DNA from 3 places in the Sporosarcina sp. FA15 genome. Region 2 is predicted to be linked to each of the others. Evidence: riboswitches for the same ligand, from Rfam matches in the RefSeq annotation. Region 2 holds a riboswitch; each other region holds the start of a gene.
What was found. A riboswitch is a leader RNA that binds a small molecule or an ion and turns the genes downstream of it on or off. The one in region 2 is predicted to bind cobalamin.

Region 1: linked by a shared signal. The riboswitch ahead of ACP8HG_RS17065 (hypothetical protein) and the one ahead of mmgD (citrate synthase) in region 2 are both predicted to bind cobalamin.
Region 3: linked by a shared signal. The riboswitch ahead of ACP8HG_RS14385 (ABC transporter substrate-binding protein) and the one ahead of mmgD (citrate synthase) in region 2 are both predicted to bind cobalamin.

What each region holds. Positions count from the first base shown of each region.
Region 1 is NZ_CP188818.1:3,620,797-3,624,084, reverse strand. It holds gene ACP8HG_RS17070 (MFS transporter) at 1-973, opposite strand, end outside; cobalamin riboswitch at 1,115-1,306, shown strand; gene ACP8HG_RS17065 (hypothetical protein) at 1,572-1,799, shown strand; gene ACP8HG_RS17060 (hypothetical protein) at 2,704-2,880, opposite strand; gene ACP8HG_RS17055 (GTP-binding protein) at 3,001-3,288, shown strand, end outside.
Region 2 is NZ_CP188818.1:388,917-392,204, forward strand. It holds gene ACP8HG_RS01995 (hypothetical protein) at 1-505, shown strand, start outside; cobalamin riboswitch at 1,548-1,746, shown strand; gene mmgD (citrate synthase) at 1,987-3,117, shown strand; gene ACP8HG_RS02005 (bifunctional 2-methylcitrate dehydratase/aconitate hydratase) at 3,200-3,288, shown strand, end outside.
Region 3 is NZ_CP188818.1:3,073,910-3,077,197, forward strand. It holds gene ACP8HG_RS14380 (FecCD family ABC transporter permease) at 1-627, opposite strand, end outside; gene ACP8HG_RS14385 (ABC transporter substrate-binding protein) at 620-1,585, opposite strand; cobalamin riboswitch at 1,705-1,889, opposite strand; gene argS (arginine--tRNA ligase) at 2,529-3,288, opposite strand, start outside.

The DNA.
Region 1 (3,288 bases), 1.4 Mb from region 2:
CATAAAAAATCAGCAAGCTGATCATATACGTTGAGAACGCAAAGCCAATTAATGAAATGACGATGAAGAAGCTGGCCACAAAAAGAACAACATAAATCTGCCTTAGATTTTGGTGGATAGCACTTCGATTCAGAAAATGGAGTGCTGCAAAGGAAATAAGCACGACAATGAACTGAATTCCCCCCATTATCACAACTAACTTCTCAATCGTTAACGAAGATATATTTGAGACCTCCAAAAAATGAGCGATCCATAATCGGTCAAAACCTTCACTATAAAACCCAATAAATAAAGCAATGAGAAATAGCATCCTTATGATGAAGCTCGCTTTGGAATAGGAAATAATATTGCCCATATTCTCCTTCATACTTCCCAGCGTAGATATTCTTCCTTCTTTATCTAACGGTTTGAAGTTTTCTTCTTTCATAAAAATCATTAAATAGACGGCTAATCCAATCATACATAGCCCGCCGATAATGATTGGTAGGTTAATCATAAAATAGCCCATTAAAATACTGAGCGGAATAGCTATAATTTGGCCAAGATTACCGGCCTTTGCCCCTTTTATAAATGCCAGTGAAGCACGTTCCTCCCCTATTTCATCTGCAATCCAGGCTTGCTGAGAGCCGCTAGTAAAGGTATAGCCAATCCCCCATGCAATTTGAGCCACTAGCACTGTTACAAAATAGGGAAATACCCCTTCAATTAAAAAACCGATTCCTATTAATATATACCCAATTATTAAAGATAACTTCCGACTTTTTAAATCCGAAACAACCCCAGTTGGAATCTCAAAAAGAAAAACGGAAAGCTCCAAAACGGTCCCAATTAACACAAGTTGAAGCGGATCAAGCTTTACAGTTTGCACATGGTACAACAAGTTCACCGTAAATATAAATGTGAAAAATAATTGTGATAAGAAGCATGTAGAAATGTAAACTCGATATGGATCTTTTGTTTTTATTTTATTCATTTTCTATCCCCCCAGCTTGATTATAGTAAGAGGGATAGACATTTTCTTGTCCAAATTTGCGGTAATGGGCCATTAATGAACCCCTTGTTTAGCAATCGTGTTAAGTCAGACAATATGTATGTTATAGTAAAAGCACAACTGAATAACGTGTAGAAATTAGGTGCTTTTTTACTTTTGTATAAAAGCTTAAAAGGGAAGTTCGGTGAAAAACCGACGCTGTCCCGCAACTGTAAATGGGAGTACTCTTTTCAAATCCACTGTTCGTTACGAATGGGAAGGGAAAAGAACGCGATGATCATGAGCCAGGAGACCTGCCTATTTCAGTACACACCAATTCCCTACGCGGATAGGAGGTGTTAAGTGCGGCTATGATCGAGCAATTTCTTGTAAAAGCCGCCGTACGAAAGAACGTAATACAAAAGAAACATAAGAGGACTCAATACCTCTTATTTCACTGTGCAGTCAATAGTGTACTTCTGTTTACGAACCATTCGTTACGGCAACAAGCGACCATACAAATTTACGCATACTAGCATCTTCCTTACGTTTAACTAGGAAGATGCTTTTTTATTTCCATAAAAGAAAGGGATTTTAGCCAATGAAACTTGGAACAAAAGAATATTATCTGGACGCATTCAAACATGTCTTAATGACAAATCTCATCATAAGCGAATCACAATCACTGTCTTCAACCTATTCTTATTACGAAGAACAGATTGGAAAAACAACGTCTATAAACGAAGAGGTAAAAAAACTTTATTCACGTAACCTCCAAAAAGCATTCGATGAAATCAAACACGAAGTAATCGGTTCACCAGAAGATTAAGCTTAAAAAACAACCAGTAAATAACTGAATCCAACACTATATATGTTGAACAAATGAATACGGCGTTTACGCTACAAGGGCTTTTGGGAGGCCACTGAAAAAGCCCTAATAATTAGAGCAAATTAGAATTCCTACCAATACCGCTTCGACGCTTTGTGGATGCCTCCCGCGAAGTCGCGCCTGCGCTGGGTGTTCTATTTGAGAAAGCGCATTTCATTATCTGGGATGAAATCTGCAACCTGGATTGCGTCTTTCTTGACTATAATTATATATGTTGAATTCGGTATATATACTGAGCGAAGGCGCCTTAACAGGGGCATAAGACTGGCGGCGAAGCTACTTGGCTTATGGCGGGAGGCATCTCCTAGCGCCGTAGCGGTTCAATGGAATTCTTTATTTCAATTTTTATAGTAGCAACTAGTAATCACCTTACAATCTCGCCCTATACATCTCAAAATGACATTTCTCTCGATAATGAATAACCTAGCGCAGGCGCGGCAAAGGGGTCGCCGAAGCCGTAAGACTGGATGCGAAGCGTTAATCCAGGCTTAGGGCGAGAGGCATCCCCAAAGCGCCAAGCGATCTACAATCCACAACCCGAATAACAGCTCTCTCATTATTGAGCACCACAACTGATTCAATAGGATTCTTTAATTCAACATATATAGCCGCTTCTTGTACAATTACTTTGGATTGCTGACCTCTATATGATTACCGAGATGTCTTGATGTGTAGGGATGCGACAGGATTATCTAGGAGCAATGAACTGCAATTCCTAGCCACACTTGCCCATCGGTAAAGATGTTATAAATAGTTCGCCGAAAGCAGACTGGAAATGATCCAGTGAAAAAGGCATCAAAAAAAACGTGGCAGTCATAATAGACTTTCCACGCTTTTAATGTACTTACAGTTCCTGATAATTCCTCTGATGCGTACCACCGTCTTTTACATCCGCATGATACAACGCTTTCAAAGCAAAACTCTTCTCTAAGTCAAGCTCTGCCATTATCTGTTTCAAACGTTTTGACAGCTCTTTATCATTCTTTACAAGCTGTTCCATTTTCGTTCTTGAATATTTCAAAATCTGATTCCTCCTTCACATTCAGTTTGTCTTTACAGTATAACACCTATTTAAGGTCATTCGCCCAATTCAGATTTGCTATACTACTGGTAGTAGCAAGAAATGGACAGGAGCGACATCATGTATAAAACAATTGGCATACTTGCACACGTAGATGCAGGAAAAACAACTTTTTCTGAACAACTGCTTTATCATACAAAAAGCATTAAGCAGAGAGGACGCGTGGACCATAAAGACGCCTTCCTCGATAGCCATACAATTGAGAAAGAAAGAGGTATTACGGTTTTTGCAGACCAGGCATCCATTTCCTATAACGGATCTACCTACTACATTATCGATACACCTGGACACGTCGATTTTTCTCCTGAAATGGAACGCGCTATTCAAGTAATGGATTATGCCATTATT
Region 2 (3,288 bases):
AATTGTTTCCGAAGCAAACGTAGAAGAAGCATTCGGTAACGTCGACGCAGGTAAAAAACTGACGTTGTCGGCTGATCAAATTGAACGTAGTAAAAAAGTTGTTCGGGATGTCCTACGGGCTGAATATCCTGATGAATCAGGGAAGTGGAAGCTGTCCCAACTTCGTTGTCAAGAGAACTTTATCGAAGCGCATTGTGAAATAAATGAAGAAAACCCAATGATTTTTAATCGAAAAGTAGTTGTTTTCATGAATCCGGAAACGATGAAGGTGCTAAATTATCTTGATAATGGCTCGATGTTTGAGATTTTTGAAGCCTTTCTCCCTGCCGCAAACGCGGTCGTAACACCTGAAGAAGCATTTGAGAAAATGATACCCTATATTACGCTTGATCCGACTTATGTATATGATGAGTTCGTAGGTAAGTATATTCTTTGCGGCTTGTTGGATGCGGCGGAATGTGTTGATGCGGTGACAGGGGAAATTGTCGATTTAGGAGATATATAGGTTCAGTTAATTAATTCTATATGTTGAACAAATGAATATGGCGTATGCGCTTTACAAGGGCTTTTGGGAGGTCACTGAAAAAGCATTAGTACTTGGAATGGTTTAGGATTCCCACTAATACCGCTTCGACGCTTTGTGGATGCCTCCCGCGATAAGCCAGAAAGAAGACCACATGGGAGGGATTGAACTGCATCCCTCCTTAGTCTTATCGCTCCGGCTACCACGAAGACGCGCCTTCGCTAGATGGTCTATGTGAGAAAGAGCTTTTCATTATCTGTGATGCAATTTGCAAGTTGGAGCACGTCTTTCTTGAATATAAGTAGTATCAACTAGTAATCACCTTATAATCTCAGCATATACATCTCGAATTACATTTCTCTCGATAATGAACACCCTAGTGCACGCGCGGCAAAGGGGTCGCCAAAGCGCCAAGCGCTCTACAATCCACACCCCGAATTAAGAGAAAACTGAAAAAGTTCTTTTTTATAGTAAGAACTAGTTGATTGTAGTGAAGAGCGGCGACTCCAGCGGGAACAGCGCGAGCTGAAGACCCCGCAGGAAGTGCCGTTACGCAGAACGGCTTTTGCGAGCAAAAGCGTTAGAGTTGGGAGCACGGGGCAAGAATGCCTTAATTTCTGCCAAGAACGCAGAAATACGGCCAATCGAACCCTTTGCTGTTCGATTGGCTGAAGCCGTGCCCGCGGAAAGCGTCCGCTCGGAACGGAAATCAACCGGATTGAAGGAAATCGTACTTTTTCAGTGGCCTCCGAATTAAAACGCTCTCCTTATTGAGCGCCACGGAAGATTCAATGGGATTCTTTAATTCAACATATATAGTATGTAAATGGGGATTGAATATACGTTTCCTATTTATGTAATAGTAATGATAAGTGATGAAAAATGAAAAGAGTATCCAATTATTGTTTACGCATTCTTGAAGTCGGTATACTTAATGCCTCTCTGAAACAATAGAAATTAGATATGAATAAATAATTGGAATATTTAAAAGTTTGTGTTATAGTCAAGGGGATATTTCGATAATTGAATATGTGTAAAAATAGGTGCGGATTAATACTGACGTATTGGTCTGCTTAAAAGGGAAGTTCGGTGAGAATCCGACGCTGTCCCGCAACTGTAAATGGGAGCGATTTCGTTTAAACCACTGCTTTTTATAAAAAAGTGGGAAGGTACGAATAGCAATGATCATTAGCCAGGAGACCTGCCTCTTTTTATAACACATGTTGACCTACGAGGATAGGGGGTGTTAAGGACGCGCGGATGAGCTATGCCTATTTTTAACAGGCAGCTTTCTTTTAGTTGGGATTCTAGCGCTCTTTAACAACTTCTCTTATGAAGTTGTTTTTTTTATGGTCAGAAATAAGGGGAAGCGCTGCGAACAGATACAAATAGGATAATTTTTGGTGAAGTGAAAGCGTTTACAAATCTCAGAGTCATAACCATTCAGATTGGGGGAAAATAGTTTGACGAATACACTTACATTTTTACCAGGACTTGAAGGCGTGATCGCCACTGAAACATCCATTTCGCTGCTCGATACGGAATTGGGTCAGATTATTATCAAAGGATACGATTTAATCGAGCTTTCAAAAACAAAAGGGTATCTTGATATTGTCCACTTGCTAATGGAAAATACCTTGCCGTCTGATACTGAAAAAGCAGATGTGGCAGATAAATTGAAAAAAGAGCATGGTGTGCCAGAAGGTGTCACAAAGATTTTGCAAGCATTGCCTAAAGAGACACATCCAATGGACGCATTGCGAACTGGGATATCTGCTTTAGCGGGCTATGATAAGGAAATTGATCAGCACACTCTAGCTATCAATAAAAAAAGAGCTTACGAGTTACTTGGCAAAATTCCAGAAATAATTGCGAACAGCTTTCACATTTTACAGGAAGAGGAACAAATTCACCCGTTGAAAGAATTGTCATACAGTGCTAATTTCCTTTATATGATTACGGGGAGGAAACCGACAGAGTTGGAAGAATCTATTTTTGACCAGTCGCTACTACTTTATAGCGAGCACGAAATGCCAAATTCCACCTTCACCGCAAGGGTAATTGCCTCGACGTTTTCGGATTTATATGGTGCATTGACTGGAGCGGTTGCTTCTTTAAAGGGCTATTTACATGGAGGAGCGAATGAAGCAGTCATGAATATGCTTTTAGAGGCTGGTTCTGTTGACGCATTTGAATTGTTATTAGAAAAGCGTTTACGTGATAAAGAGAAAATTATGGGGTTTGGTCATCGAGTCTATATGAAAAAGATGGATCCAAGGGCCTTGGTAATGAAGGATGCTTTAAAGGAGTTATGTGCGCTAAAGGGTGACGATCTCCTTTACCGAATGTGTGAGGCGGGAGAAACCATAATGGAGAGAGAGAAAGGACTTTATCCAAATCTAGATTATTACGCGGCACCGGTATATTGGATGCTGGGCATTCCAATCCCATTATACACACCAATCTTTTTTGGTTCGAGAACAGTAGGATTGTGTGCGCATGTTATTGAACAACATGAAAATAATCGTTTATACCGTCCAAGGGTTCATTATATAGGCGAACGACACAGCAATCATTCAACTGGGGAGTTGTAACTGGCCGTTCACCACAACAGCGATACACTAGGCATCACTTAGTACTATTCTAAACAAATTGAAAGCGGAAAGGAAGAGTTAGATGTTGAAATTGAAAGAACAAATGACAATGGACACACTGATAGAGGAAATTACGGACTATGTTTTAAATAAAGAAATTACAAGCGAGGA
Region 3 (3,288 bases), 1.9 Mb from region 2:
GCGATTCAGCCACAGCATGAATGAACCTACGACGACGAATGGCAAAATCATCGTAATATAATTCCATCCCCGCATTGATACACTGCCGAGTAGCCAACCAATAATTTGACGCAACTCTTCCCCTGTGAGCGCTATCATAAGTGATAGTACAGAACCGAGGAACGAACCGAAAATGATTCCAGTCAAAATAATTGTTTCCATTTTCATCGCTCGGTCAACGAGGCGTGCAAATCCAAGAACGAGGAACATTGTTAATGCAGCACCAACCATACTGAATATAGGAAGCGTATAAGTGCCTAAAAACGGGATAGAAATACCAAAAAAGAGCGTCATAACAGCACCGACCGAGGCGCCGGATGACACTCCGAGGGTGTATGGATCAGCGAGCGGATTTTTCAGCAACCCTTGGAAAGCAGCTCCCGAAATCGCGAGCGATGCGCCGACAAGTCCGGCAAGCACGACACGCGGCATACGAATCTTCCACAAAATATTGGTAGCTGTTGCATCCGCCTCCGCATTCCATAACGTACTAATCGGTATTTTCACAGACCCGATTGACACACCGAGCCACACCGCCACAACGAGTGCGGCGGCGGAAACGATGTAGGCAACGCTGGATTTACTCACCGAAAGCCTCAGGGTAGATGGCTTTTGCTATTTCTTCAAGCCCTTCAGCAAGACGTGGGCCTGTACGGCTCGTGATATTCTCTTTAACTTGAACAACAGCTTTTTCTTTAATTGCCGTAATCGTATCGAAACCTGGGCGTGCATAAACGTCTGCAACTGCCGTTTCGATATAATCATACAACACGATAATTACATCCGGATTACGGTTAATAATTTCTTCCGGAGCTATCATAAACCAGTCTTCCTGATCAGCAGCAATATTTTCAGCACCAATCATTTCTAGCATTTGATCCATAAATGTATTTTTTCCTGGTGTGTAAATGTTTGGCTCAGGTGATGTTTCAACAAAAACTGTTTTTTTATTGTCGACTGTTACTAATTTCGCCAATACTTCTTCTACTTTTACTTTCATGTCCGTAATGATTTTTTTTGCTTCTACTGTTTTACCAGTCGCTTGACCGATTGTTTCAATCGTTGTGTACGTTTCTTCGAAACTCACTGCATTTTTTACAACAAAGACTGGGATTCCTGCATCGCGGATTTGTTGCAGTCCTTCTTTGCCTGTTCCAAGTCCTGATTCATGTGCAAAAACAATTTCAGGGTTCATGGAAACGATTTTTTCGACGTTGAAATCCTGGCCGCCGATTTTCTCTTTTTTAAGTGCTTCTGCTGGATAATCATCGTAGTCATTGACGCCGACAATCGCATCCCCAAGACCTAGTTCAAACAATATTTCCGTGTTGCTTGGCACCATAGAAACGATTGTTGCCGGTGCAGTTTCCAGGGTAATTTCATTGCCAACCGAGTCCGTTAACGTAAGCGGGAATTCAGCTTTAACCACTTCCGCTTCCGGTGTTCCATCTACTTTCGGCTTATCTGGTGTAGTAGCTGTTCCACATGCTGCGAGCAAGAATACTGCCAAAAATGCCGTTAATCCTAATTGCCAAATCTTTTTCATGTTGTTTTCCTCCTGTTTGTTCCAAATAAAAATCCCCCGTAATTGCTACGGAGGAATAAGCTGAGTAAAAATCTGGACGCACAGTGACGTCGATTTTCACTAATCCTATCCTCGTAGGGTACGTGTGATCCATAAAGGCAGGTCTCCTGGCTCGTGTTCAAGGCTTGCCGCGTCTTCCCGGAACTTTTTCCAGTGACACATTGCGACTAACTCACACTTACAGTGGCGGGACCGCGCCGGCATTGAACCGACTTCCCTTTTAACCCCGTTTTTAATGCGGGGCACCTTTATGTTTGGTATGTATTTTGTACAACTTTCAGTATACTACAAATTTTTATTGTGTCGATAGTGAGGGAGATTTGTAGATTTAGATATGTTGAATTAAAGAATCCCGTTGAATCTGTTGTGTCGCTCGATGATGAGAGAGTATTAATTCGGAATGTGGATTGTAGATCGCTTGGCGCTAGAGTGTACATTAATCGGAAGAGTTGTAGTTCGGCGTGTGGATTACAGATCGCTTGGCGCTTTGGGGATGCCTCTCGCCATGAGTTTGGACTGAGATTATAATGTGAGTACTATTTTATACTAATTTCATTGAAGAAAGACATACTACGAGCTACAGGTCTTTTCCCCGACAATGCAATGTGCATTCTATTATATAGACAATCCAGCGAAGGCACGCCTTCGTGGTAGCCGGAGCGATAAGACTGAAAGCGGTCTTCTTTCTGGCTTATCGCGGGAGGCATCCACAAAGCGTCGAAGCGATATTAGCAGGATTTCTAATTCATTCCAGGTAGTTGGACTTATTCAGCGGCCTTCCAAAAGCCCTTGTAAAAGAGCATGCATCGTATTCATTTGTTCAACATATATAGAGAGAATATCTGCATGTGAAAAACGCCACACTTGAGAGATAACAATCTCTCAAGTGTGGCGTTCAATTTTATTACATCTTTTCTGGTGCAGAAACACCAATCAGTTTCAATGCGTTGGCAATTGTTGTGCGTGTGATTGTAATTAGTGCTAGACGTGCTCCTGATAATTCGCGGTTGTCTGGATCTAACACTTTTTCTGCGTTATAGAAGCTATGGAATGTAGCCGCTAGTTCTTGGATATACGTTGCAACGCGGTGCGGTGAACGAATTCTCGCTGAATCACTGATTACTTGCGGGAAGTCTCCGATTTTTTTCAGTAATTCTAGCTCTTTTTCAGCTTGCAATAAAGAAACATTATCCACAGTTGCAGCCATGCCATTTTCATCAGCTTGACGCAAGATTGATGAAATCCGTGCATGCGCATATTGTGCATAGTACACAGGGTTTTCATTCGACTGAGAAATCGCTAGATCTAGGTCGAAGTCCATCTGCGAGTCACCTGAACGCATTGCGAAGAAGTAACGGACTGCGTCCAGACCAACTTCCTCAACTAGCTCACGCAAGGTTACAGCTTTCCCCGTACGTTTACTCATCTTGAACTTTTCACCGTCTTTATATAACTGAACCATTTGTACGACACTGACTTCGAGCGTGTCATTGCCGTAACCAAGCGCTTCGATTGCCGCTTTCATCCGTGGAATATAACCATGGTGATCTGCGCCCCAAATATTGATAAGTTTATCGAATCCGCGGAACAATTTATCCTCATGGTACGCGATATCCGGCGTTAAATACGTGTAAGTACCGTCGTTTTTAATTAACACACGATCT